DNA from 4 places in the Thalassotalea psychrophila genome. Region 2 is predicted to be linked to each of the others. Evidence: predicted binding sites of a transcription regulator. Region 2 holds the regulator's gene; each other region holds the start of a gene.

Region 1 (7,590 bases), 2.1 Mb from region 2:
AGTTGCTACACGTAAGCCTTTCATGTTTTTAGCAAAATCTTCGATTGCTTCAGCTACTTGGATAGCAAGCTCACGAGTTGGTGCTAAAACCATCATTTGTGGTTTCTTTAATTTAACGTCAATGTTAGCAAGTGCAGGTAAACCAAAAGCAGCAGTTTTACCTGTACCAGTTTGTGCTTCACCTAAAACGTCACGACCTTCAATTAAAGGGCCAATAGTTTTTTCTTGGATAGGTGTAGGGTTTACAAAACCCATAGCGTTTAGTGCAGATAATAATACTTCAGGCAAACCTAAAGATTCAAAGCTAACAGTAGCGTTGTTTAATTCAGTCATTAATTTTGTCTTCTCAACAGGCAGATCAATACCTTTACGGTAAATAACTGCGAAAAAATTCAAAGTTATCCACCGGAAGACTTATGGCGAGATCGGTGCGCTACATGTGTTCAAACTACGTTCACATAGGCTTTTGGGATCTATAGCTAATTTGATGCTCTTTATCATAAGCACTCACTGCTTATGGATTCATCTGGGCTAGCTCTTGGCAAGTCAGTTGGCGGAAATAACCACTCTAATTACTAATAATTTGATTAGTAAAGTAATCTCCTATTAATCGCCGTTGTGTTGTGGCGTTAGGAGAAGTTGGCGCATGATACCTTTTTGTAAAAATAATGCAAGTAACATTGTGTAAAAAACAGGCTAAAAAACGTTATTTCACCACATTTAACGCAAAAACAGTGCCAAAAATCAGGTATTTATGAATTTAATTAAAAATTAACATAAATTTTACTAGTTTTTTCAGAACGTGGCTTCGCCATTACGCGCGAATGAATTCACGCCAACCATATACCACCCGTGGCAATTCTAAGTTAAATCATCCATGATTTAAAATTCACGCCAACCAAGTTAGCGTCACCAGAGCTCAACCCAATCAAGGCCCCGAAACCGGTTGGTCCGATTTCAATCGGACGTAATTCCCGAAGGGAAGGTAATGGCGAAGTCCCGTATTAGTAACTAGTGTAATTTTACTCGCCCAATTGTATTTGCATCGGTGCCGAACCAAACTTCTTTAGTGGCCATGTTATAATGCATATAGCGAATTGAACCTGCGCCACTTGGTACTTCTACATTTGCAATAAACTGTTTGCTATTACTATCAAACACTCTTATTTGATTTGGCGTGACACCAGTAAGGGCTATCCAAATTCGATCATTACTATCAATAGCTGAGCCATACAGTTTGGCCTTGTGCTCTTCTGGTAACAGCCAACGATTAATTTTTTTTGTAGCTGAGTTATAACTACCTAAGTAACCTAAACTGTGATCCAGATAATAAATATGGTTGTTTTGAGTTACCTCTAACCGTCTTGGGCGCTCGTTTATATCTATTAAATCTATTTGCTCAACAGTGAAACTTTCCGGGTTAATTTTTGCCAGCTTATTACTGCCAAATAAAACAACCCAAGGTATGTCGTCATAATCAACTTTAATACCATAAGGCCTAGCTGAATCGAACGGCATAGAAACAAGCTTAACCTCACCGGTTTGAGTGTTTAGAAATCCAACTTTATTACCCCATTGTGCGCTAAACCAAATATTTTCTGCAGAATTAAACACTAAAGTATGAGGATCTATTGGAGTGTCACCGGGCATGGAAAATTGCTTTATACTGCCATCAGTTGGATTTAGCCTACCAATATGGCCATTACGATTGCCGGCATACCAAACGTGATCTTTACTATCTATAATAAGGTTGTGTGGGTTAGTGTTATTACTTAATTCGAAACGCTTAAATTTTCCATTTAGAGGATTCAACATGGCAATATAATTGCCGGCTTGCCCACAAAACCAAACATTACCTTTTGAGTCTACGGCAGGATCCCTTGGACGGGTATTATCCCAAGGGACTTGCCATTCTTTAATATCAATAGTTTTAGGCCACTTTTGCTCAGCACTATGTGATGTGCAAACGAAAAGTAGAAAGGTAAAAACAATAAGATAATTAAGTTTCATAATTACTATTTTTATTATTAATTGGTAAGAAAAGTATAGTTGATAAAAAGATAGGTGTAGATCCTACTTACCACTATTTACTGAACCGACATCACTTACTGAACTCGATGCGTTAGCATCGCCATGAACTCGTTTCAGGGTCCTGCTGTTATTCCAATGACCCTGAAGTAAATTCAGGGAATGATGAGGTTGTAAAAGGGAAAACCCGATGCGCTCGTTTAAAAGCACATCGGGTTTAGGTTTTACTAACTGTTTAAAAGATTGACAGATCTTGGAAGTAAACAAAATTTAGTAAAATTCGTAAAATCAGAAGGTCAGAGTCAGGTTATTCTCAAATCTCCTGACCCTCTGATGTTTTTATGAATCGATATTAAATTCGCCTTTAACATCTTTAATATTTAAGCCACCTGAGCCACTGTCAGTAATCGTTAAGCCGCCAGCATCTGTTACTTCGATAGCCCCAGAACCGTCATCAATAGTTACAGTGCCGCCAATATGACGCAAGATCATTTCACCAGAGCCATCTTCGACATTTACTGAACCTGCTATATCAATCACAGTCATTTCACCTGAGCCGTCATTAATATCAACGTCGCCACTTACGTTGCTGATCTCCAACTCTCCGGAGCCATCATCAACAATTAAGTCACCTTGAATATTTTTAACAAATAATGCGCCGGAGCCATCTTCTACTTCAACAAAGTTATTAATATCAGTAATTGATATATCCCCTGAGCCATCATCAATATCTAATGCTAAATTTTTTGGTACCTGTACAGTTAAGTTGATTGATGGTGAATTACCATTCCAAAAACCGCTGGTTGAACCATGTTTAGCAATTAATACGGCTTTGCTGCCTACTTTAGTAAGTGTTAATTCATAATCACGCTTCTTTGTAGTTTCAATGTCGGCTTTTACAGTAATTTCAGTAGCACCTTCTACGCCAACTATATTTAAATATCCTGAGCCAGAATCTACTTCTAAAGAATTTAAATCTGCACTAGCTATAGCTAAGGTTTCTTGTAATTCTACGTTTGCACTTTGTGCACCAACATGAATAACACAGCCTGGTAATATAAGTACGGCAGATAATAAAGCGGCAATTTTGGTCATTTTCATTGTTAAATCCCTGAATTAAGTATTGTATTTTTAACTAATATTGTTACTAATACGTTAATACATCCAAAATCCAAGCCAACTTTATAACACGTTGTTTTTAAAGGGGTTGACAAACTTTAAAAGTAGTATTGCAATATTTAATTAGCGATAAATACTAAATAGTGGTGAAAAATAAAAACGAGGGTCAGAGTCAGGTTATTCTCAAATAACCTGACTCTGACCCTAGTTTCAACCAAATTTTGACAGGGCGAAAAAGCGAACTTCTTCTGAGATCACATCAGGTAAGATACCAAATATCAGTATTGTTATGCTTAAGCAAACAATAACCGCATGTGACAATCGGTTGAGTTTGATCAGGTGCTGGTTGTCTGCTTTGGCAAATAACGTAAAGATAATGCGTAAATAATAATATAAGCCTATACCACTACCCACAACTAAACTTGCTAGTAACCACCAAGCATCATTATTTACGGCAGTACTTATGATATAAAACTTACCAATAAACCCTGCAGTTAATGGAATACCTGCAAGTGATAACAGTGCAAATATCATTGCCGCAGCTTGTGCCGGAGAGCGCCAGAACAGCCCATTCCAATGCTGCCAGTTATCATTATCTTGCTCATTGTTAGCTTTAGATGTTTGGCATATGAAGGTGAATATCAGTAACGTTGCCAAACAATATGCCAGTAAATAAAATAAACCAGATTCCCACGCCATCTGTAGTGATTCATGTGACATTACGTTTAGAATTATCAGCAAATACCCCATATGGGCAATGGATGAATAAGCTAATAAACGTTTAATATTGGTTTGTTGTAACGCTAAAATATTACCAACTAACATAGATGCAATAGCAACAAAGCTGATCACGTTAAGCAGCTGATGCTCACCGTTTGGTGATACATATTGAACCGAGAAAAACCAAAACTTGATCAGCACGGCAAAAATTGCCGTTTTTGAAACCGTTGCTAGCAGCATACTTACTGGTGCAGGAGCCCCCTGATAAACATCGGGTGTCCACATATGAAATGGTGCTAATGATAGTTTAAACGCTAATCCTACAATGAATAACACCGAACCGACATTAAACAATAATTGCATTTGTGGGTTATTCACCGCTAAAAAGCTATTGCTAATATGATGAAAATTTAAATTACCACTGTAGGCATAGATCATCGCCATACCAAATAGCAAAATACTCGACGCCGTTGCGCTTAAAATAAGATATTTAAAACTTGCCTCTAAGGTTTGCCGGCGATTACGTAAGTACCCCACCATCCCAATCAACGCAATGCTCAATAACTCTAACCCTAAAAATACGCTCGCAAAGTGATTGCTTATTGCTAATAAGCTTGCGCCAAGGGTCACCAGTAATAACAATACATAATATTCATCATGAACTTCTTGGCTTACTTTTAAATAACGGCCACTCACTAAACACACAATAAACGCACAAAAGAGCACTAACGCGCTTATTGCCAGAGAAAAACCGTCTAGATAAAACAGTACTGTAGATTGAGTATTAATGGCCGGTAAAACCAGAAAATGAGCACTAGCTGCCAAAACAATACTGATAGCAGTAAATGCTTGGATCATTAACGTTGAACGCCTAATAGCAATTAATAACAGTTGTAAGACGATGGCCAATGACAATACCAGCTGCGGTAAAATGGCTAATAATTCTAAACTACTCATTATTTACTCCCTACAGCGTTAGTACTTGCTATATGACTACTTACCAATTCACTGGCACTAGCTTCAGTTAGGTTAACTCCAATGACGGCGGTTTCATTAACTGTCGCTATATATTGCTCGGGAAAATGGGCAAAAATAAGTTCTGGAAATAGGCCTAAGCAAATGAGTAAGCCCAGTAATGAACCACAGATTAATAACTCTCTTTTACCTAAGTCAGTAATACTGTGCTTAGCTTCGCCTTGAAAACTCTGCTGAAATAAATACATGCCATAAATTGCCGAGCCAATAAGACCAAGGGAGGCAAATATCACATGTAATGGATAGGTTTTAAAACTTCCAGTTAATACCATAAATTCGCCGACAAAATTAAGTAGTCCAGGTAAACCAAATGCTGCGGCAACAAATGCTAGTAGCATACCGCCCATTCTAGGCGCACTACTAAACATTCCGCCCATTGCTGATAAATCTCGGCTATGTAAGCGTTGATATAACATACCAGCCATTGAGAATAGTGCGGCACTACTCAAACCATGAGCGACAATGGTGAGTATCGCGCCATGATAAGAAATTTGTTGAAAGGAGAATAACGCTAACATAACAAAGCCCATATGTGAGATAGAGCTGTAAGCAACTAAACGTTTAAAGTCGGTTTGGGCAAAGGCAAGCTTTGCTCCGTATAAAATACTGATCACCCCAAGCACAACGGCAACATTAGCAAAGTCACTACTGGCTTGTGGAAACATATCTAAAACAAAGCGAATAAGGCCATAGGCGCCAGTTTTTAATAATACCCCCGCAAGTAATACACTACCGGCTGTAGGGGCTTGAGTATGTGCATCAGGTAGCCAAGTATGAACGGGAAATGACGGCAGTTTAACGGCAAAAGCAATAAAGAAGCCAAGCATAATGTAAAACTCTACCTCCGGATTTATTGCCATTTGCTTTAAGGTAAAGTAATCAAAACTCAAACTGCCAGTTTGTTGTTGATGAATAAACGCTAACGCGATAATGCCAATAAGCATTAATAGGCTGCTTACCTGGGTAAAAATAAAGAATTTTGTTGCAGCGTAAATCCTATTTTCGTGCCCCCAAATGGCAATTAATGCGGTCATTGGCAGTAGCATCACTTCCCAAAAAAAGAAGAATAAGAATAAGTCAGTGGCAATGAATACGCCTACTATGCCAGCAATAGATGCCATTAAATTGAAGTAATAAAAGCCAACTTTGTCGGTAATTTCTTGCCAAGAAACTAACACACAGATAACACCCAGCACTAACGTTAGTGCGATTAAAATAAAACTTAAACTGTCGATGCCGGTAGCATAATAAATATTAAATGCTGAAATCCATTCAACATTAGCCAACCTTAGGTATTGATGAAATAGCTGAGGATTATCCATGGAAAATTCAGCAAGTAAGCCAAAGCTGAACAAAATTGCTAGCAAGCTGATCCAACGCCCAGTATTAGCACGATGGTTTTCTGCTGCCCAAGCAATAACACCGCCCGTTAATAACGCAATTAAAATTTGAGTTAAAATCATAACGCACCTCCACCGATGCTAGAAACATCAGAGGTAAATAATACAATTGCTAACAGTAGTGCTACGCCAACACCTAGCATTGCCCCATACCAACGCAGTTGACCATTTTGGCTGGCTTTTAATACTTCATGCCAAGTTTGTACATTCCAGCGAATGCCGTGGACTAGTTGGTCAATAATGTCGTTTTTATTTAACTTGCTGATAAATACAAAAGGTTTAACCAGAAATGTATTATATAAAGTGTCAAAGCCTAAGCCCCGCTGTAAGAAGGAATATATATCGGCTCCGGAGCTAATACCTGGCGTTGTGTTTTCGCGGGGATCTACAACATCTTTCCCAGTTTTAGGGAAATACACTACATAAGCGATAACAATGCCAACAAATGGTGTCGCTATAGCTACCGTATGTAACCAGGAAGGATCACTATTGGTGGATGTTAAAGTTGGAAATAATGCGCTTAAATCTAAAGTAATTAAACCGCCGACAAGCGCTAGTACAGCCAGAATCATCAATGGTATTAGTTGCAGTTTATCTGTCACCTTATGTACAGTTTCATCACCACGATATTCGCCAAAGAAGGTTATAAATAACATTCTAAAACTGTAGATACTGGTGATAAGTGCGCCTAACACGCCTATCCACCAAAATACGGGCCCTGCTGTAGCAGATGAATACAGCTCCGCCAGTATTGCTTCTTTAGACACAAAGCCAGACGTTCCGGGAAAAGCGATTAGGGCAGCAATACCGATAATAAATAAAGCACTTATCAATGGAAGTTTTTTAAGTAACCCGCCCATTTTGAACATATTTTGTTGATGATGCAGAGCCAAAATAATTGAACCCGCAGTTAAAAACAGTAACGCTTTAAAAAATGCATGGGTCATTAAATGCATAACGCCAGCACTAAACGCACCAGCACCTAAAGCCAGCATCATATAGCCTATTTGGCTCATCGTAGAATATGCCAACACTCGTTTAATATCAGACTGGCCAAGCGCAGCAAAGCCGGCAAGTAATAATGTTAATGCACCGATCCAAGCGACAATAGTCATCACTTCTGGCGTTAATATAAACAAACCTTGCATTCGGGCGATTAAATATACACCTGCGGTTACCATTGTTGCGGCATGAATCAACGCACTAACCGGTGTTGGGCCGGCCATGGCGTCGGGCAACCAGGTTTGCAGAGGTAACTGAGCAGATTTACCAACCGCGCCGCCAACGA
Region 2 (7,590 bases):
AGCTCGAATTGAAAGGTTATTTAATGTAATTAGAAATCATCATTCAGCTTTCTTTAAAATGAAAAGTTTCTTAAATACAGTAAATTACTTGGGTTAATGGATTACTTAAAGTTACAAAAAGCTTATACAAACTGACCATAAAAATTGAACTTTTGGCAAATACGTTAATTTTTACAGTTTAAAGCTGCTGAAATCAAAGAAATGTCGATAAAAATCTAATTTTTTCCAATAAACCTGAGTTTAAGCCTTTTCATTTACTTCATAAGGGGCGACAATTTAAATAGAGGGGATGAGAGATCAACAGCCCCTAAAAATTGGAGCAGTAAATGTACGTTGAAATCCTCATCCTTCTAATTTCCTTAGCTGCATTGGTTATAAGTGCCGATAAATTTGTCTTTGGTGCTGCAGCAATAGCAAGAAACTATGGTATCGCACCGATGATCATCGGTTTAACTATTGTAGCCATGGGCTCATCAGCACCAGAAATGTTGGTAGCGGCAACGGCTGCCATGCAGGGTTCGCCTGACACCGCCATTGGTAATGCTATTGGATCTAACATAACCAATGTGGCCTTAGTGCTAGGGTTAACGGCTATGTTCAAGCCTTTGATTGTTTCCTCACTTACCTTAAAACGTGAAATACCAATCCTGTTAGTCATAACCATTATTGCCAGTTATATGTTATTTGACCTTAACTTCACTTTTACTGAAGGTGTGGTACTAATGACTGGTTTTGTGTTATTTATCGTCACTCTATTGATTGTCACATTACGTCAAAGTAAAAATAATAAAATGGATGACCCCCTAGTCCTCGAAGCAGAATTGGACATCCCCGAAAATGTAAGTTCATCTAATGCGTTTTTCTGGCTCACCTTCGGTATTATATTATTACCACTAAGTGCCCACTTTTTAGTTGAGTCGGCAACTGTCATTGCTAAATCTGTCGGCATTAGCGATTTAGTGATTGGTTTAACCATTATTGCAATTGGCACCAGCTTGCCCGAACTTGCAGCAAGCATTATGAGTTTAATCAAGAAAGAGGATGATTTAGCCTTAGGTAATATCATCGGTTCAAATATTTTCAATATTTTAGCTGTTTTAGCGTTACCCGCTCTAATTGCGCCTGGAGCTGTTGATAGTGAAGTAGCTTCTCGTGATATTCCTTACATGTTAGGAATAACCTTTTTAGTATTCTTGTTATGTTTTAGTTTAAGTGGGCAATTTAGAATTACCCGTTTAAAAGGATTGGTATTGTTTATTGGCTTTATTGTTTATCAATACCTAATCTTTAATCAGTTTATTTAAGTGAGATTATGAATGCCCCACGCTAGTAAATTTAAAGAACTTGCCGCGCAAGTTATCGATATAGAAACAAAAGCAGTTGCTAACTTGCATACTTATATTGATGAGCATTTTGCCAAAGCGTGTCAATATATGTTCGATTGCAGTGGTAGAGTCATTGTCATCGGTATGGGAAAATCAGGCCACATAGGCGGAAAGATTGCTGCCACACTAGCAAGTACAGGAACTCCTGCATTTTTTGTCCACCCTGGTGAAGCGAGCCATGGCGACCTAGGTATGGTCACAAGCCAAGATGTAGTACTGACAATTTCCAATTCAGGTGAAACTGGTGAAGTATTAGCAATACTACCAGTAATAAAACGCATTGGTGCAAAGTTAATCGCTATGTCAGGTAACACCCAGTCTACATTAGCAAAACTCGCTGACGTGCATATTTGTATCGATGTCCCGCAAGAAGCATGCCCATTGGGTTTGGCGCCAACATCTAGTACAACTGCAACATTGGTAATGGGCGATGCACTAGCAGTAGCGTTATTAAATGCTAAAGGCTTTACTGCCGATGACTTCGCCTTATCACATCCCGGCGGTAGTTTAGGTAAACGCTTGTTATTACGTTTGTCTGACATTATGCATAGTGGCGAACGCTTACCTGTCATTGATGAAACAGCCCTTATAAAAGACGCTTTGGTAGAGATCTCAAGCAAAGGCTTAGGTATGACTGCCGTAGTAAATTCAAGCGGAATTTTAACAGGATTATTTACCGATGGTGATTTACGACGTATCCTTGATGAGGAGGTAAACATTCATCAAGATAATATAGCTAGTGTGATGACCAAGAATCCGATTGTTGCAAATAGTGAAATGTTAGCTGCAGAAGCTCTTAAATCTATGGAAGATAAAAGCATCAATGGCTTAATTATTGTCGATCAAAACCACCAACCAATTGGGGCGATGAATATGCACGATATTTTAAAAGCGGGAGTAATTTAACTCAATGAACCAGCCAAACTCTTTAACTAACACCCTTTATGGGCAAGTAGATAGCAATATTCTTAGCCAAGCAGCACAAATCAAGTTGTTAGTTTGTGATGTGGATGGTGTATTTTCTGATGGACGTATTTATTTAGGTAACGATGGCGAAGAGCTAAAAGCATTTAACACTAAAGATGGTTTTGGCATTAAAGCCTTAGGTCAAAATGGAGTCGACGTTGCAGTAATTACCGGTAGACAATCTAATATCGTTGAAAAACGTATGACCGCCCTAGGAGTAAAATTTATTATTCAAGGTGAAGAAGATAAATTACCGGCATTAATGAAGATCGCAAAAAACTTGGAACTTACTAACGAACAAATTGCCTATATAGGTGACGACGTTCCAGACTTGCCTTGTATCGAAGCTGTCGGGTTAGGAGTTGCAGTTAATGATGCTCACCCGTTAGTTAAACAAGGCGCAAATTATGTTACCTTTATTAAGGGCGGTTTTGGTGCAGTCAGAGAACTTTGTGATCTGATCATGCAAAGTCAAAACACATTACAAAATGCTAAAGGCAGCAGTATATGAATCGATTGCATAGTATTTCAACGATTATATTTATCATTTCATTATCTGTTTATGGATATATGCAATGGCAACAATCGAATGAAACTATTGTGCAAGTAGTAAAGCCGAAAGATGAGCCCGACTTTATCGCAACAGCATTAAGCTCAAGCCAATATGACGAGATGGGCAATTTAACTCATACCATTTCTGCTGAGAAAATGTCTCACTATTTAAATAATACTGAAACACTTTTCCAAGCGCCTAAATATACGTTGTACCCTAAAAATGGCAGTGCTGTTTGGCATTTATCCGCAAATCAAGGACGTTTAGGCGAAGATAATATCTTATTGCTCAATGATAGAGTACGATTGATTTCTGAAGACAAAACAAATTTTATTTCAGAAATACACGGCAAATCTCTTAATGTAGATTTAACTAATAACATCATCACTTCAGAGCAGACTATCTTGTTAAAAGGCAAGGATTTCACTATGTATGGCTCTGGGTTAAACGTTGATATCAATTCCACTAAAATGACTTTGAATGAACATGTACAAACAATTTATAAAAAACATGCCTCATAAATTACTGCTTGGCATAGCATTAGTATTTCCATTAGCAACAAGTCTTGCCGAAGAAGCTGATTTTAAACAAGAGATTGTGATTGTTGCAAAAAAGCAATCTAGCGATTTAAAAAATAAGATTGCCAGTTACATGGAAGATGTGAAAATCACCCAGGGCACGCTGAGTATAGAAGCAGACGTGGTGAAGGTAACAAATCAAGAAGGTACGGATCTTAAGAACTACTTGGCTACAGGAAAACCTGCACGGTTTAGCCAAATTCTTGATGATGGCCAAAAAATTGAATTACAAGCAGATGAAGTTTCATATTCACCAGCCACGCAAACAATTACCATAAAAGGCAATGCATCAGTTAGCCAAGAAGGCAGTATGGTAAAAGGTGACATAATCACTTACAACATAGCAACAGAACAACTAAGCGCAGAAAGTGCCAGTACTGTAACAACAATTTTAAAGCCTGAAGTGAAACCAGAAGTTAAAGAAGAAACACAAGATGTTGAATCTAAAATTAACAATTCAGTAGAGCAAGATAAAGAACAATAATATGACGGCAACCCTAAAAGCACAAAACCTTGCTAAATCCTATAGCGGCCGAAAAGTAGTAAAGAGTGTCAGCTTAACGGTTAACTCAGGACAAATAGTAGGTCTATTAGGCCCTAATGGTGCAGGTAAAACCACTTCGTTTTATATGATCGTTGGTTTAGTACCAAGTGACGAAGGCTCTGTCGTGTTAAATGATCAAGATTTAACCTTATTACCTATGCATGAAAGAGCTCGTCAAGGCATAGGTTATCTCCCGCAAGAAGCGTCAATTTTTAGAAAACTTAGTGTCTTTGATAACATCATGGCCATTTTACAAACCCGCAAAGATCTCGACGATGTAGCCAAACTGGAAAAACTTGAAAGTCTGGTTGAAGATTTTAATATTGGTCACATTATTGAAAACACTGGTCAGAGTTTATCTGGTGGTGAAAGGCGCCGTGTTGAAATCGCCAGAGCACTGGCTGCTGACCCAAAATTTATCTTATTAGATGAACCGTTTGCTGGAGTAGATCCAATTTCAGTGGGCGATATTAAAAAAATTATTTTACAGTTAAAAGATCGTGGTATTGGGGTATTAATCACCGACCACAACGTACGAGAAACTCTTGATGTATGTGAGCATGCATACATTGTAAGTCATGGTGAATTGATCGCTGAAGGTAATGCTGAACAAGTTTTAAGTAATCAACATGTTCGAGATGTCTACCTAGGTGAGAAATTCAAGCTATAGTTAAGTTAATCAGCTTAAGCTAGTTTAAAGCAATTATTCGTTTCTCGTGTATTTAGTAGTTAACTTGCATAAGATTACACTTATGTAAATTTGGAATTTTTTCAAAAAATGAGACCTAGTCTTCAGCTCCGTATGGGGCAACATTTAACGATGACACCACAGTTACAACAGGCAATAAAACTGTTGCAACTCTCTACGTTAGATCTGCAACAAGAAATTCAAGAAGCTTTAGATAGCAACCCTTTATTAGAGGTTGATGAATCCGCTAATCAAGAAGAGATCAACGCTAATTCAGATTCACATTTAGATAGTAAGCAAACAGCTGCTGAAGCTATTGATGGTAGTGAGGACGCACAACCGACTCATGACGAAATAAGTACTTCTGAAGCCTTAACTCAAAATGAAATTCCACAAGAGTTGTCCGTAGATTCAACTTGGGAAGAAAGCTTCAGTGCCGGTACATCAAACACTGGGCTTGGCGGCGTCAGTAATGATGATTATGTATATCAAGGTGAAACTTCTGAATCTATCCAAGATCATTTAACTTGGCAAATGGAGTTAACTCCGTTTTCCGACACCGATAGGACTATTGCCATAGCTATTATTGATGCTATTGATGATAGTGGCTATCTTACGGTGACCTGCGAAGATATTTTATCTAGCTTAGGAGATGATGAAGTCGAACTAGACGAAGTTGAAGCGGTGTTAAAACGCATTCATATGTTTGATCCTATAGGCTCTGGGGCTAAATCAATAGCCGACTGTTTACTAATTCAACTTGCCCAGTTTAGCCCTGACACTCCCTTTATAACAGAAACCAAATTGGTGATTAGCGAGCATATCGATTTGTTAGGTAATCGTGATTTTAGACAAATCATGCGCAAAACTAAGTTAAAAGAGCCCCAGCTAAAAGAAGTAATGCAGTTAATCCACTCGTTAAATCCAAGACCTGGCGATGCGATAGTACAACAAGAGGAACAATACGTTATTCCTGATGTTAGTGTTTTCAAGAAAAATGGTCGTTGGGTGGTGGAATTGAACCCGGATACTGCGCCTAAAATTGGTATTAATAATCAATACGCGTCGATGGTTAAAACAACTAAATCATCAGAAGATAGCCAATTTATTCGTTCACATTTACAAGAAGCAAAATGGTTCATCAAATCACTTGAGAGTAGAAACGACACTTTACTTAAAGTTTCTAATTGTATCGTTCAACAGCAGCAAGGCTTTTTTGAGCATGGAGCAGAAGCAATGCGACCTATGGTATTAAATGACATTGCAGAAGCTGTTGAAATGCATGAATCAACGATATCAAGAGTTACAACACAAAAATATATGCACACCCCAAGAGGTATATTTGAACTAAAATACTTCTTTTCTAGCCATGTTAGCACTGAGAATGGTGGTGAATGTTCATCAACAGCAATACGTGCTCTGATTAAAAAACTAGTCGACGCAGAGATAGCAGCAAAACCATTAAGCGATAGTAAAATGGCGGAATTGCTTAGCGAACAAGGTATTAATGTAGCACGTCGAACCATTGCTAAATATAGAGAATCGTTAGGTATACCACCATCGAATCAAAGAAAAAGTTTACTTTAAAACCAACAAAATAAGGACAAAGCTTATGCAAATTAATCTATCCGGTCATCATGTTGAAGTTACCGATTCTATGCGTTCATATGTTGATGAAAAATTACAAAAACTCGAACGACACTTTGATCACATAAATAATGTGTATGTGGTTTTGAAAGTAGAAAAATTGCAACAAATTGCTGAAGCTACCTTACATGTAAATGCAGGTGAAATATTTGCTTCTGCCAACCATGAAGATATGTATGCGGCAATTGACGGATTAGTCGACAAACTAGATAGACAAGTTCTCAAACATAAGGCTAAGTTAGCTCACCATTAACTATGAATTTAAAGCAACTATTAAGCCCTGACTGCACCATATGTGCAGTACAGGGTAAAAGTAAAAAAAACATACTTCAACAAATCAGTGCAATTGCAGCGAATAAAATTAGCAGCGCAAATGCAAAAGAATTGTTGGACAGTTTAAGTAAAAGAGAAAAGTTGAGCAGCACTGGAATTGGTAATGGTATCGCTATTCCACACGGTAAAATCAATAATAGTGAAAGCCCCGTGGCTGTTTTATTAACAACAGATAAGCCAGTTATTTTTGACGCTATTGATGATAAGCCGGTTGACATTTTTTTCGCATTGTTCGTTCCTGAAGATCATTGTCAGCAACATTTAGAGACTTTGGCCAGTGTTGCCAAATTTTTTAGTAATAAAGAGAATAGTAAAAAAGTAAGACGTTGTCACAGTTCCACTGAACTTCATCAATTGGTTGTAAACAATTAGGTAGAAAATGAAACTAATCATTGTAAGTGGTCGTTCTGGCTCAGGTAAAACCGTTGCATTAAGAGTGCTAGAAGATCTTGGTTATTATTGTGTTGATAATATTCCGGTAAATCTATTACCAGCACTAACTCATACTGTTATTAATGACTATGAGAATGTGGCGGTATCCCTCGATGTACGTAACCTGCCAGAAAATCCTGAAGACGTTAAAGAGATCATAGATTATTTACCTAATTCTGTAGAATTAAGTATCTTGTATTTAGATGCCGATGATAGTGAACTCATTCGTCGTTATAGCGAAACAAGACGCTTGCATCCCTTGATCCGTAAAAATATGGCTCTTGATCAAGCAATTGCGCTAGAAAAAAAATTACTCGACCCGGTAGCAAGTAGGGCAAATTTATACATTAATACTTCCAAACTAACTCCGCATCAACTTGCCGATTTAGTGCGAGAAAGAGTACTAGGTTCCACTACAGGTAATTTGGTAATTGTATTTGAGTCGTTTGGTTTTAAATATGGTG
Region 3 (7,590 bases), 2.1 Mb from region 2:
TGTAATGTTCCGGGGCTGCAAAGTTTTGGAATTTTTCACATGTTTTGGCCGTTGCAAACACATATTTGGCCGAGGTTTGCTGACTAATATGAGTACCAGTAGCTTTGTCATTGCCATAAAAGTCTGGTTGCGAATGCTGAGGACTCTCTATTGAGTCTGTTTGTGTACAAGAAAACACTGAGGTAATAAATATGCTCGCAATTGCTAAATACATAAATTTGTTTTCGCAAAGAAAAGGGCGGTTTGAACTTATATTAGAAAAGACATTGAACATATTAAAATCCTGGGTGCCCATATACATGGGCATTGCATTAAAATGTTTAATACATATGCTGCAATATAGAGGCCAACATTATTTCATTGAGTTCAGCTCTAGCATGGGTACATGCTTAGGGATTAAATATAAAGGCCTATACAGCTTTATTGAGAATTAGAACATTAAATATTTGCAATTTGCAAAACCTTAAAAGTAAAAAGGCGTTGCAAAAAGCAAATAGAGAGGTGTTTTAGTAGGCACCTTTTGCGCTGATAACAGCAGGAATGGTTCCAAGTAAAATTTTGATATCAAATAAAAATGATTGTTGACGAATGTACTGTAGATCTAATGATATTTGCTGAGTGAAGCTGGTGTCGGCACGACCAGATATTTGCCATAGACCCGTCATACCTGGCTTACAATTTAAACGTTTAAATTGATGTTGACTGTATTGATAACTTTCACTAGCTAATGCTGGCCGAGGTCCTACCAACGTCATATCACCAATAATTACATTTAACAGTTGCGGTAGTTCATCAATGGAGTATTTACGGATGAACTTACCGACAACTGTTACACGAGGATCATTAATATATTTTTTACAAATTCCATCACGATGGCTTAATTTCGCATCAATTTTATGGGATTGATTGGAGCCATTTACTCGCATTGAACGGAATTTATAAAACTTAAAGTGACGTCCATTTTCACCTATGCGAGTTTGACAAAAAAGCACCTTGCCCGGATTTTCTATATATATAAACAAAGCGACAATGAGTAATAAAGGTAAGCTTAATAATAATAAACCTAACGCTATCAATTGCTGTAGTAGTATAGGGATACCAACATTTTGCCTGATACTTTTTACTTTTTTGTGATAAACATATTGCCTTGAAGAAACCGAAGAGTTTCGCCAGTATTGCATAACTAATTTTTCATTTAAAAATGGATAATGCTGCTGAATATTGATTTGATTATTCATGTTAAGCCTCATTTATTTCTAGCTATTCATTGACGAGCGTTTGCTCATTATTGTGGTTTAATTACGTGTGAGGGGGGATTAGATATTGCCTTAGCTGCTTGTCTAAATAGATAAGTTCTAAACAAAAACAATGGGTTACCAATTACGTATCGGTAAAACTTGTTTTTAGGCTCTTGCAGTAATCTAAATAACCATTCTAGGTTTACATTTCGAAGCCATAGGGGGGCACGGGGAATATTGCCGGAATAAAAATCAAATAATCCTCCTACCGCCAGAGCAGTATTACAGTGTAAGTATGCGGCATTATTGGTTAACCAAATCTCTTGTAAAGGCGAGCCTAGTGCTACTAATAAAATATCGGCTTTTGATTGGTTTATTTTTGCAATGATACGTTTATTATCATGCTCCTTAAAATAGCCATGTTGATAGCCCGCAACCTTTAGTTTTGGGTAGGTGTTGTGTAAGCGTTTAGCTGCTTTTTTAGCAACACCAGGGCTAGATCCTAAAAAGAAAATTGATTTTCCTTCATTAGCCGCTTGTTCGCACAGCTTTGGCAACATGTCTGAGCCATTAACATTTTCCTGTATAGGTTCGTCTATATGGTTTGCTGCTAAACGCATGCCAATACCATCTGCAAATAAGCAGTCAGCTTGTTTTAGAGTTTGATAAAAGTCGTTATATTTGAAGCTTAAATTTATGGAATGAGCATTAATGAAAAATCCTAGGTTTGGTTTTTCTGATGCTTTCGTATGAAATTTATTACTACTTAAGTTAAAGCGGTGAGAAATAACCCAATTTATGGCTTTGCTCATAGAAACATTGTTTATGGGTAAATCAAATAATCGGCAAATATTATTATCACTACAGTTAGTTGAATTATTCATGGCTAGCCTCACGTTTATTTTAGATATGTAATTAAGTGATAATTGATTGGAGCAATAATTATTCCAATTTTTATTTTTATAATATAAACAATGGTTTAACGTGTTTGTGGGATGTCTTCTTTGCAAATTGAAAATACAGTTTTCTCAATTTGAAAATCAATTTACAATTTCTAAGTTATTATCGAGCGATTGCTCTGTATTTATGAGTTGATTGAAATTGTGGGTAATTAACTATTACTCTTTGTGTCTCTAGTTGCAGAACATCAGAGGCTAGAACATGGTTTACACCTTGTTTTGCAAACACATACTTGACCAATAGCCCAAGGCTTCGTCGTAAGACATGATGTGCCAATGTTTTCAATTTTGAGGTACGCATAGGTCCATAGCTAAAGTGTCTAATATGATCATTTAGCTTTTCATCGAATGTATTATTCCAGCGATGATGTAGAACTTTGATAAAGTTAACTTGTTTACTAAAGTGGATGATATGACCATTTTCCCCCCAGCCTGTAGAATCTATACTTGGTAAATGCTGACAACGAGACAGTATCAGTTTATTTAACCAGTTTATTAATGCTTCAGATTTTTTAGCTATCATAACTCCACTGTTAAAGCGGCCGGTATAACCATTGGCCATGTAAAGGTATTTACCATCAACGAAAATTTCATCTATAGGCGGGCAATTCTTATTAATGAGAGCATCAGCATCGACAAACATAACACTCTGATAACCATTAACCAGTGCTGCTTTTAACAAAACCAGCTTTAACCAGCAGCACTCCATGCCTAAGTTTGATATCGATGGCTTGGAAATAACCACATATTCATAATTATTCTTCTTTGCGTAAGCCTGATGGCTTAATAAGTGCTGTTGATAAAGCCATTGGTAGCCGTTTAAAGCGATACTAAATACCAGTGTTTTATGAGGAGGTGGTGAGTTTTGAATTTGACTCGTCATGTTTTACCTTTATGAAAATAGCTGTCCTTCTTATTTATTAAATATAAGCAATAAATGTTCCGTAAAAGTAAACGATATAATTTGCCAAGGTAAATATGTGTGTATTTGGTTCTTTCTCAAAATACAAATGCTTTTAATCTTTGTTTAATTACATGCAGGCTAGATTTTTATTGGTGTTGTAAGGTGCTGATTTTATTGAGTTAAAAAATATTGGTATAAAACTCGCTTAAAGTAAGTAGAACGTTATGATGGGGAAGGAAAGCATTATGAAACCATGCAAGCACAACCTGCTAAATATGCAAATAGCAAACACTCTATCAACCATAATACTATTGCTGTTATGTTTTTCTGTATTCGTTTCTGCTTATGTCCAAGCCGTAACCCAAGATGAAAACGGCAATTATGTCTGGTCCTTTCTTTCCGGCTCTCCTTGGCCACTAGGTTATGATCAAAATACAGGTAAACCTGATGATTTGATTTGGGCTAAAGATGAGTATCCAGCTGATTTTTTCACCCTGATTAATAATGCATTACCAGAAAGTGAAGTAAATGAGGCGTTTTTAACTGGTGATGCTGGCTCGACGATCACTATAAAACCAGGCGTGGAAGAAGCTGAAATATTTATTACTTTTATCCACGAGGGAGCGGGTTATAAAAACTCATTTGGTTTCTTTGTCTTTGATCCTGAAAACCCACCAACGAGCCCAGAGCAAGTCAACGAAATTATTATATTTCCTAATTTGTCTTTTCCACATTTAACTAACGGACATAGAGTAAGCTTAGGAACCTTCTCCGGTGGCACGAGTATTGGTTTTTTCTTAGCAGCCAATGCCTTTTGGTATGACTCTGGGGTAAAACCAACAAAAGTTCCTTATTACTATTCTCTTACTAATTTAAATGATGAACCAAATTCGACTTTACAACAACATATGGTCGCTTTATACGAACAAGGCGTTGAGGAAGTTATTTTGGGTTTTGAAGATTTACCAAGGTCATGGGGGGATAATGATTTTAATGATGCTGTATTTAGTGTCAAGGTTACCCCTGCCTCTGCTTTACAATTAAATGATTTAATAGAAATTCCTGATATTAATGACTCAGATGCCGATGGTATTCTTGATGATGCTGATGAGTTTCCTGATGACTATAATCGTGCATTTAGCTCATTTTATCCTAACGTACAATCATGGGTAACCTTAGCTTTTGAGGATAATTGGCCTCATATAGGTGATTACGATTTGAACGATTTGATCATAAGAGAGCGTCTGCAAGTGATTTATAACAGTGATACACAGATCACAGGCTTTAAAATTAGCGGCTTTATTGATGCTCGAGGTGCTGCCTTCCATAATGGCTTTGCTTTACGTTTATTAGATATTCCAGCCTCAGCACTTTTAGACAGCACTTTGATTATTGGCGGACAATCGTATGAAAAGACTGCTGAGCAATATCAACAGGATTTGGTAATAAGTTTATGGAGCGATACCCATGTCTTCACCGAAACGAGTGGATCAGGAAAGTGCAAACATTTTAATACCGTTGCAGAGTGTAATACATTTCCATCAGTGCCATTCGAGTTAGATGTTAATTTTTCTACCGTTGTTGATAGCTTACTACATTCATCATTGGATTTTTTTATTTACCGTACTAACAATAGGTCTAGAGAAATCCATTTTGCCGGATACCCACCTACAGATCTATTTGATATCACCCAGTTTGGTAAAGGTGATGACAGCTCTGTTGTTGAGCAAGAGCGCTATTTTAAAACTGACAATAATCTACCATGGGCCATTAAAATTGATACCGCCTGGAGTTACCCCAAAGAGTACATCGACATAATATGGGCATATCCCGTTTTTGAAACATGGGTTGAAAGCAGTGGCATTGAAGCGCCAGATTGGTACATAAACCCTGGTAGGCCACAACACACCTTTAATCCCTAAGATAGGAATAATATTATGTTAGATATGCAGATCAATTTTTCAAAGTGGATTTTAATTTTCTTTATTTTAGCTTATGGTTTGGTTGGTTGCGGCGGGGGCGAAAGCAGCAGTACAGCAACAGAGGTAAATGAAGATACACCAAAGCCTGAAACCGAAGTTTTTATTGATCACAGTCCCAGTCCTGAAAAGCTTACTTCTACTGCTGAAACATCAAATGATTTATACGTTGATGCCGATTTTAACTTTCAAAGCTTCCGTACCATAACGCTTGATATTCATGTGCAATCCTATGCCGGAGACAATATCGGTAATTCATTACTTTATGTTTCATCAATTGATACTGATATCACTGAATTGGATGACTCTCGTCTCAATACAAAATCATTAATTACAGTGTCTAAAACCGATAATAACGGTCAAACATTGATAAAATTAGAGACGCCGCAAATCGTAAATAACTTACTTATAGAGATAAACTCACTTGGAGTGAATAATAAGCACATAGTAGATATTAGCCAGCAAGATTATTATGTGCTTTACTTAAACTAACAGCAGTGAGCATCTCTCATATGATTTAAAGTCATTTAAACCTTATTTTAATTGAGCACTGTGCGTACATCATTTCTTATCTATATAAAGACTTAGGCAGTTGTCTAATAAAAAATTACGTTTATTGATGTAATAAACGTTAAGAGAGGAATATGGGCTTGCCAAAGAGTAGTGTTTTGTTTGTAGATGATGAGTCTATGATATTAGACGCGTTAAAGCGGGTTAGCCGTAAACTCGATGCAAAAGTGTATACTGCCCAAGGCGGGCAAGAAGCACTTGAAATTATCAAGAAAAATCAAATTGATATCATAATATCAGACATTAATATGCCCAATATGGATGGCATAACATTTCTTTCAAAAGTATCTAAAATCGCGCCTGAAAGTATTCGTATTATTTTAACTGCGTATACCGATATAGATAATACTTTAGCGGCCATTAATGAGGGAAAAGTTTGGGGCTACCTTAATAAACCTTGGGACAATACTCATTTAATTAATACCCTGAATCAAGTGATAGAATTCCGTAGAACCATGGTTGAACGCACTTTATTAAAAGAGTTTAAGCCAAGTGATAGTTACCCGTTTATCGATAATTTTTCTGGTTTTGTTGGCAGCTGCGCCAAGATGCAGAATATATATCAAAAGATCAAACAGTGTGCGCCATGTAAAGCTTCTGTATTTATTACCGGACCAAGTGGTAGTGGTAAAGAGGTGGCAGCGCAAGCTCTACATGAATTGAGTAGACGTGAAGGGGGCAGTTTTATAGCGTTAAATTGTGCGGCGATACCGGCTGAATTGATGGAGTCAGAAATATTTGGCCATGTTAAAGGTGCTTTTTCGGGCGCTAGTTCAAATCGTGATGGCGCTGCTACGTTAGCAGATAATGGTACCCTGTTTTTAGATGAAATAGCTGAAATGGATATTATATTGCAAGCTAAATTATTGCGGTTTATTCAAACAGGTACGTTTTGTCGTGTAGGCAGTGGTAAAGTTGAAAAAGTTGAAGTGCGTTTTATTTCTGCGACAAATAGAGAACCTGACAAGGCAATCGCAGAAAACAAATTACGAGAAGATTTATTTTACCGGCTTAATGTATTACCAATTGCTTTACCACCGCTAAATGAACGCGGCAGTGACGTAGTGCAAATTGCTGAAGTCTTTTTGCAAAAATATAATCAAATTGAAGAAAGAAATTACCAAGGCTTTACTCCATTGGCTAAAAAGTTACTTCGCCAATATCAATGGCCCGGAAATGTAAGGCAATTACAAAATTTGATCTATAGCGCGGTAGTTCTCGCGAAGGAGCCATTAATCGATGAAAATATGTTCGCCGGTATATTAAACCTTACCGATGATCAATTATCACTCTTACTCGAAAGTGAAGATGTAGTCGTGCTAGATGAAAAAACTGAAAAAGCTCAGAACAGCAATGTTCCTAGAAGTGAATGTGTACAGACTGATGGTGAACGCTTTCAAGAAAATAGTCTAATTCATACCTTAGCAAGCGTAGAGCGTAGCACCATAGAACATGCAATAAGTCAATGTAATGATAATGTAGTACAAGCCGCAAAAGCACTGGGTGTTAGCCCATCAACTTTATACAGAAAAATGCAACAATGGCATGACAATGTAAGTTGAAAATGGCTGTTTTCATTTTGCAAATTATCTTTGCGTTTTGATAAAAGTACTTGCTTGTTAGTGTCATAACAATTCATTTTGATAAAACCTCTTCCTCCATAAAATATACGCTAACGCCTAATTATTGGCGGTTGTAGAGATCTGAATAGTTTTTAATCGGTTTATTTTTCATTTAATAATAACTGGAACCTTTCTTGCACTTTATTCAACATATCCCCTAGTAATTGTTGAAAATACTATGCAAAAGGTAAAAGCGAATACTACAACACTTATAACCTTACTTCGCGATTATACAAAACATTTAACCAAATTGGTCAGTAACTCTTTATGGCTACTGAGCTCAGATATACTTGGAAAAGGCTCTAGATTAATCACCAT
Region 4 (7,590 bases), 220 kb from region 2:
TTGCAGTCGTCATAAAGGCTGATTTAATCGCCGCAGGTGACCAAGTAGGGTGTGCTTGTTTCATTAAAGCCGCTAAACCGGCCATATGCGGACTAGACATAGAAGTACCACTATAAGCAGAGAAACTTTCACCACCATTTCCTGGTGGAGAAACTGCTGCAATAACATCAACGCCTGGTGCCATAATATCAGGCTTTAATAAATCACCAGAGCCTGCAAGTGCAGGGCCTCTTGATGAAAATTCAGCAACCATTGGTGCTTCATTAGTGACTGCTGAGCCAGCGCTTAAGCTACCACCATCTGTACCATTATTGATGGCATACGCTCTTAGTATATTGCCAGTATCAACATCTACATGAATACTAGGAACTGAATGAAAATCTGCATTAAGTGAACTCGGTGAAACGTTAGCCAATACCATGCCAATACCGCCGGCCATAGCTACCGCCTTACTTTTATCAACTCGAGCAATTGAACCACGATCACAAACAACAATTTTTCCTGCAACAATTTCCGCATCTAATGTACCAGGGAAACATTCTCGCACCTGCTCTAGATCTTTTCCGTCAGCAGCAGCTTTAAGAGAATAAACCATTTCAGCAGGACCTACACCATCGCCTAATGATACACCTTCATGCTCTACGCCATCGCCATTGGTAGTAATAATAGCTCCCCAACCACGGTCGTGTGTACTGGCTGCCACAGTTGTTAACCATGGGCTATTGTGTGCAACGGTACTCGCATCAGGTCCGCTGTTACCTGCTGAAGCGGCAACAAATATACCTGCGTCAGCAGCAAATAAAAATGCAATTTCTACCTGATCCATAAAGCTAGTACTTGAACCACTAATTGAAAAGTTAAGCACATCCACACCATCGGCAACCGCCTGATCTATTGCAGCTACGCTGTCGCTACCAAAACAACCACCTTCGCCTGAGTAGCCCCAGCAGACCTTGTATGCAGCGACTCTTGCGCGAGGTGCCATACCTGTTGCAACACCGATATTAGTGCCATTTATTGATACTTCTACTTCACTATTACCTGCGGCGGTACTCATTGTGTGTGAACCGTGTCCTGCAGCATCGCGCGCTGAAGCATATTCATATGGCAATTGAGATTTTACTAATTTGTCGCCGCCAAAGCCTGAATTAAACCACTGCGCACCAATGAGTTTTTGATTACAACTAGATGCAGGAAATGACTCTCCAGGAGTACATTTTCCGTGCCAACCAGGTATTTGCTGATAACTTAATTTATTTGATTTATTGTTTTTATTAGTTCCTGTGCGGTCTGAAAAACTCTCTGACTCAGGCCATACACCGGAATCAATAATACCGACAATAATATCTTCACCTGCGAAGTCTTTACCTCCGAGGTGCTCCCACAAACCATCACTATTGATACCATCAAGTTGCAAAAATGAGGCTGTAGATACTGTATCTGGTTTAAGTTTCTCATCTGCGACTACGCTTAAAACATCTGAATTAGAGTTCAATTTAGCGACTTGGCTTGAAGTTAACACTGCAGAAAAACCGTTATAAGCATACTTATAACTGTAAATTTTCTTGGGTGAACCAAGTTCTTTTAATAACGTATCATGTTGATTCGTTAGGTAATCACCATAAGCGATAACATGTTTACTGTTTGGATTGAACTTTTTATTTGGTTTAGGTTTTGTCGCTTTTAATCCCTTTATACCGCCGTTATAAGCCGCAATAGGATTACCTTTTAAGCGAATTAGATATACACCATTTTCGGGGCTTTTTTTAACTGATGAGATGCTTTTTATGAGCGAGTCGGCATCAATTGCTGGTATGTTTTCAGCTAATGCTGAACTACTTATTAAGCACGATATGGTGAGTACAAAAGCAAAACTTATTTGATATATTTGAGGTACAAATTTAATACTGGTTTTATTTAAATGCTTGAAGAAAATATTCATATATTTATCCTAAACTTTATAATTTGTATTTTTTACATGCAAAGACATAAAAAACATACACTATAAAACCGTTGATTTTTCAAACCGGATTGCGTGACGTTGCAACTAAAATAGTTTTAAAATCAATACATCAGTGAAATATGTAAAGCACTATTTTGCGGAATTGTTAAATGAGAGTTTATGCTGAAGCCATTTAATCCCTAAATTTGTTAATTAGCTTAGACGGTAATATGACTTTTGCAATAAACATGCAAATAAACATATTCTCTAATGATTAAGTCGATTAGTTTTCAATGGTAAATTAAGTGGGCAACATGAGAAAACTAAATGAATAGCTGAAATTTTCTCGAACAAAATGAATAGAAAAATTTGGTTCTTAGGCTATATATACCTAATTTATATGGAGAGAGATATGGTAATAGATACGAGTCTGACCAAAACCGAATAGCACGGATGGTCTGAGATAAATCGAAGAAATGTAAGATGAAAATGGTGGTCCTCCCTGACTTGAACTGGGGACTTGCCGATTATGAGGCCAACGGAATTGCCTTTTTACGTGTCGTAAGTGTAGGAAAAATAACGTTTTTCACCATCCGGAAATGCAAGGCCAGTCGGCACCGAAACCCTACCGAGCCTCGGTCACTTGGTCCGACGAAAGCGATATGCTAACACGAAGAATTTTATGCGTTTTTATCGACCGAACACCTAACTTTTACCGAACGCTGGAGCTTGTGTGAGGACGAGTGAAGCGTTGAAGAGTGCTCGACACTCAGCCAATTTTAGGCAAACGGTCAGTCGTCGTGGCTGATATTGTAGGTTAGGCTTTGTTTTTTAGGATTAGGTACTTTGCCACATTGGGCTTTCTTGATGATGTTGAAGCTCATAGGTTCCTCTCTGGGTATCTTCATATAAGATACCCAGAGAGGAGTACTTTTTTATCATTGTTTATTCAACCAATATCTCGAATAATTTCTTTCGCCGCATTATGCCCTGGCGCACCAGTAACTCCTCCTCCGGGATGAGTTCCAGCACCACACATATATAATCCTTTAATCGGTGCACGATAATCTCCATGACCTAACATCGGACGAGCACTGAACATTTGATCGAGACTCAAAGCACCGTGCATAATATCGCCTTTGACCAAACCGAATTTTCTTTCTAAATCGAGCGGACTTAAAACCTGCTTGCCAAGCACACTTGATTTAAAGCCCGGCGCATAGACTTCTATCGTGTCGATAATTAGTTCAGCAGCTTCATCTCTGTGTTGATCCCAATCAATATCAGGATCAAACTGTTGACAAAACAAACTGGCTACATGCTGTCCCGGTGGCGCTAAGCTGTCATCCAACGTAGAGGGGATTAACATTTCAATCAATGGTACTTTAGACCAACCGTATTCTCTCGAGTCGCGATAGGACTGGTCTAAAAACTTAACTGTGGGGCCAAGAACAATGCCACCAGTTAGATGATCGTTACTTGCTCTCGGTTGATTTTTAAGACAGGTAAATTGTGGTAATTCTGATAGCGCCACGTTCATTCGAAAAGTGCCGGAACCATTTTTATAATGTTTAATGCGTCGTGCGAAATCTTCTGGTAAATGTTGTTCGTCTACCATCTTATTAAATAACAAACTTGGGTTTACATTGGCTGCTACAACTTTAGCATGAATCGTTTTTCCGTCTGTTAACTCCACCCCAATAGCTTTTCCATTTTCGACAATTACACGTTTTACCGATTGATTCACTTCTATGGTTACGCCTTTTTCTAAAGCAGAAGCAGCCATAGCCTGTGTAATTGCACCCATACCACCTACGGCATGACCCCAAAGACCTTTTTTGCCATTGACCTCACCAAACGCATGGTGCATTAAAACGTAAGCCGAACCTGGTGTATACGGGCTAGCGTAGTTGCCAACTAAGCCATCGAAGGCAAAAGCGCCTTTAACATATTCATTCTCGAAATATAAATTCAGAAAATCATCGACACTCTTGGTGAAAATATCCATGACAACACGATTTTCTTCAACTCTAAGTTTTCTAGCACGATTGCCTAGCGTGAGAGCTTTTAAAAGATCCCGGATCCCACCGCCGACATTCGGAGGCGTTTGCAAAAGGAAATCACGGATTAAATCGGCAACTAATTCTATATCACGCAAATATAAATCGAGTGACTTAGCGTCATTTTCTGAATAACGAGCGATCTCCTTTTTAAGGTTTTCACTTCCTACAGTAAACGCTAAAAAGTCGCCTTCAGGATTCGGCCAGAAATTATTAACTTTTCGTTCTAATATTTTTAAGCCATGACGGTGCAATTCAAGATCATTAATAACTTTGGGATTAAGAAGACTAACCGTATAAGAAGCAACAGAGTTTTTAAAACCAGGATGAAATTCTTCTGTAATCGCAGCGCCACCTACGATTGGATTACGCTCCAAAATAGTAACTTGCAAACCCGACTTGGCCAAATAGTTTGCACAAACCAAACCGTTGTGTCCGCCGCCAATTATTAGTACATCAGTCATATTTTAATTCTCATTGTTGTTGTGCTAAAAACGCAATATTTCATTGCTTTTAATCTTTTATTTAACCAATAGAAGTATTATTTATCCATAACAATACCATTTAAATATCAACACTTTACACTGTAATAATCAATTAAAATTGAAAAGATATCAAGCCACTTTTTTCAGATCATTATATTTCTGGCGTGGTGTACTTGTAGGGTAAAAATGGCTTTTCAGCTTCCTGGGCCGCCGCGAGGAAGCCTGAGTTGTTGGCACTCTTGGACTCAAACAGTTCGGTGAATATATTGGCATTAAACGTACTACGGTTTTTGACTGTCTGGACTATCGACGACAGTGCTATCCATTCATGTGAAAAGAAGCCGCCGTTGTTGTAGGTCAGGGTAGGTTTATCGGGGCTTGATATTTTGCCGCATTGGGATTTATTGAAGATAGCTTAGATGTCTTCACATTTGATGCGCGCGAAAGCGTAGATACCGATGATGACGGTGATGGCTATAAAGATGCCGATGAAAAAAAACAGGTACCGATCCACTCGATAGTACTAGTAATCCAAGTCAAAACACTGATAATGGCGAACTTGATGAGAATAGCATCAATGAAAGGTCAGGTGGTTCGTTTCATTATCTATATCTACTACTTCTGGCTGTTTTATTGGTAAAGAGAAAAGAGTGGATTTGCATACATTCTGCAGACTAAAAATCTATTATTAGCCAACTTAGACTAACATTAGGTGTAAAGCTCAGAACCGAACTGACAGTTACCAACTTTTCATTGGGTAACTGTCAGTTTTAATTCGAGGTAGATCCTTTTCTGCCCACATCGTTTTCCTTCAATGACTGCTTCAAATAGCGTTATGTCAAACCAAATTTCTTCCTTGATGAGTTATAACAACTTTCCTGACTTGAATAAAACCCACGAAGTAGTTAAGTGGGCATTATATTTTTCAAAAGACTTTATTTAATCATGATATTTGTAAATGAGAAGTAACCATTGTCAGCTTGATAGATTAGTCCTTTCTGAGGAACATCATAATCAATTTGAACATAAGTCGCTAGGCCATTAAATTTACCATCGTAACGATTTCCACAAGAGCTTATCGTAAAATTAATTACATACACATTAAGTGTGTTATCAGGGTGTGTTATTTCACCATTATACTGGCAGCCATTTGCATCAGAACCACTGATAAAACCTTCAGAGTCAATTGCTATTGATGAGTTGTAATCTAGTGTAGTGAAATTTCCAGACAAATCGCTTAAGGTTGTCACATCATTGCTTGATTCAGATTTAAAAAATTCGAACGAACTTGTGTTCACATTATCAAAATAAGCTTTACCTTGGATTTCGCTATCAGAATGACCTCCTTGAATATAACCTTCACCATAAAAATTACCAAAAACATCAAACGCAGTTCCATCAGCGGTATAATTCTCGTCATTTAATGATATTTGATATTTATCTTGCTCACCTGTTTCTAAGATAAATCTCGCCTCGCCAGTCGATGAAATTATACCTAAAGCAGCTATTGGTCGTTCACCAGTATATGTAACCTCTCCCTCCCATAACCCTGATGGCATTTTAGCTGCTGGAGGAGTTGGGGTTGGAGTTGGGTTAGATTCTTTATTAGAGCCACCGCCTCCACCGCCACAAGCAACAGTTAATAAACTCAATAATACAATTATGAATTTTTTCATTTAATTTCCTAATCTTACTCAGCGATTTTTACTTGGCTTTCTTCAGCTTCGCAAATTGGTGAAACGGTATATATAGTTGGGTATGCTTTCCATGCTGCTCCACTTATAAGATCTACAGGGATTGATATAACTCCCCAGTCAAGCAAGATCCCTAACAATGATGTAGCATCAAATTTATCGCCAGTTTCAATAATCACTGGTTCACAACCTTTTTTTACAACTTTTATAGTATGAGTTTCCCCTCGATCTATTTGAACTAAAGCATCATCAATGCCGCGCTTAACACCATCGACGTAGATTCTTGTTCCTGGCTCCACTGATGTAATTGTAATATTGTCACTCGTACCATTAATAATTCCCGCACAACCAGACAAGAACAAAGACGCAGTTAATGCGCAAACTAATTTTTTCATTTCAAACTCTCATATACTTAAATGGACAATCCATTACATTCGCTAAACATTTGATTACATATTTACACAATATTACAGTTTGAAATATGAACTGTTACAATTCAAAAAAGGCTGTGAAAAGTAAGTTAACAGGATGAATGTAATGACATTTTTTTATATCTAAATGACTAGTTTATGAAGTGTTTGGTAACAATTATTTAATGTGTGACTTTGTAATAGCTTATTAAAAATAAGCTATTTAAATAATAATTCTTGAAAATAAAAATGATTCGGAATGCTATGAGCTGGCAAATAAAGTTAAATAAATTATAGAGAGAGTCAAACAGCACTACAAACGATACTATAAAGTCTATTTTACATATGATGTTAGTGTGTATTTACTGTGAAGTCTTTTAGAAAGTGATGCCCTCCCTGACTTGAACAGGGGACCTGCCGATTATGAGCGCCTATATTATCCTAGTTAGTGATAAAACGTGAAATAAATAAGGAATTAAGAAGCTATTAAAAGCCGACTAATAGGGTAATACCCAATTAGCCGGGTTTATATTTTTCTGCCATTCTACTCTTGCCAAGTAAAGCTAATAGATGAAGTGTTTTGCCATGTTGAATTAAATAAATTGGCTTTAAATCGGTCGGGCTCAGCTTCAAGGAACTCTTGGTATCCATTTAAGTCATTGAAACTGGTTAAATTTAACTGGTACTGGAAATTATCAAGTAATTCGAATTCTTTTACTGAGATAAAATCGAATACATCAAAATTATCTTGATTTGGTACTTTGCCTGTTACCGGTGCGTAGATGTTCCAATCGATCAATTTATCTTGGACTGTACTCATTTTTATATTGAACCAAAATACATCTATTGAAGCGTATGATCTAAAGTCATAATCTAAATTATCACTCTGCACAAAATCCAACAGGTCTTGCGCTGACTCTAAAGGCAGTTTTATATCAATTGTATTTTGAGGCTGATCAGTAAACTGACGACTGTATCTTTGTATCATCGGGTTAGTCA

Evidence for each region. The regulator sigma-54, encoded in region 2, starts transcription at its own class of promoters, with help from an activator protein. The targets are predictions, from matches to a motif close to GTTGGCACGNNNNTNGNNT.
Region 1: the regulator sigma-54 is predicted to act here: its motif matches at 3,191-3,209, upstream of RGQ13_RS14000 (DUF4097 family beta strand repeat-containing protein).
Region 3: the regulator sigma-54 is predicted to act here: its motif matches at 3,290-3,308, upstream of RGQ13_RS11055 (LruC domain-containing protein).
Region 4: the regulator sigma-54 is predicted to act here: its motif matches at 2,180-2,198, upstream of RGQ13_RS03690 (S8 family peptidase).

What each region holds. Positions count from the first base shown of each region.
Region 1 covers NZ_CP134145.1:3,412,643-3,420,232, forward strand. Annotated here, with positions in the region: gene RGQ13_RS13990 (DEAD/DEAH box helicase) at 1-396, opposite strand, end outside; gene RGQ13_RS13995 (Vgb family protein) at 1,012-2,010, opposite strand; gene RGQ13_RS14000 (DUF4097 family beta strand repeat-containing protein) at 2,368-3,129, opposite strand; gene RGQ13_RS14005 (NADH-quinone oxidoreductase subunit N) at 3,358-4,824, opposite strand; gene RGQ13_RS14010 (complex I subunit 4 family protein) at 4,824-6,365, opposite strand; gene nuoL (NADH-quinone oxidoreductase subunit L) at 6,362-7,590, opposite strand, start outside.
Region 2 covers NZ_CP134145.1:657,450-665,039, reverse strand. Annotated here, with positions in the region: gene RGQ13_RS02845 (calcium/sodium antiporter) at 327-1,304, shown strand; gene RGQ13_RS02840 (KpsF/GutQ family sugar-phosphate isomerase) at 1,317-2,291, shown strand; gene kdsC (3-deoxy-manno-octulosonate-8-phosphatase KdsC) at 2,296-2,862, shown strand; gene lptC (LPS export ABC transporter periplasmic protein LptC) at 2,859-3,425, shown strand; gene lptA (lipopolysaccharide transport periplasmic protein LptA) at 3,391-3,966, shown strand; gene lptB (LPS export ABC transporter ATP-binding protein) at 3,968-4,696, shown strand; gene RGQ13_RS02815 (RNA polymerase factor sigma-54) at 4,805-6,301, shown strand; gene hpf (ribosome hibernation promoting factor) at 6,327-6,614, shown strand; gene ptsN (PTS IIA-like nitrogen regulatory protein PtsN) at 6,617-7,066, shown strand; gene rapZ (RNase adapter RapZ) at 7,074-7,590, shown strand, end outside.
Region 3 covers NZ_CP134145.1:2,718,834-2,726,423, reverse strand. Annotated here, with positions in the region: gene RGQ13_RS11075 (polysaccharide biosynthesis/export family protein) at 1-274, opposite strand, end outside; gene RGQ13_RS11070 (sugar transferase) at 507-1,238, opposite strand; gene RGQ13_RS11065 (WecB/TagA/CpsF family glycosyltransferase) at 1,286-2,122, opposite strand; gene RGQ13_RS11060 (glycosyltransferase family protein) at 2,301-3,080, opposite strand; gene RGQ13_RS11055 (LruC domain-containing protein) at 3,347-5,023, shown strand; gene RGQ13_RS11050 (hypothetical protein) at 5,039-5,572, shown strand; gene RGQ13_RS11045 (sigma-54-dependent transcriptional regulator) at 5,725-7,212, shown strand; gene RGQ13_RS11040 (oligosaccharide flippase family protein) at 7,451-7,590, shown strand, end outside.
Region 4 covers NZ_CP134145.1:874,877-882,466, forward strand. Annotated here, with positions in the region: gene RGQ13_RS03690 (S8 family peptidase) at 1-1,942, opposite strand, end outside; gene RGQ13_RS03695 (phytoene desaturase family protein) at 2,892-4,466, opposite strand; gene RGQ13_RS03700 (hypothetical protein) at 5,423-6,163, opposite strand; gene RGQ13_RS03705 (peptidase associated/transthyretin-like domain-containing protein) at 6,178-6,576, opposite strand; gene RGQ13_RS03710 (PKD domain-containing protein) at 7,136-7,590, opposite strand, start outside.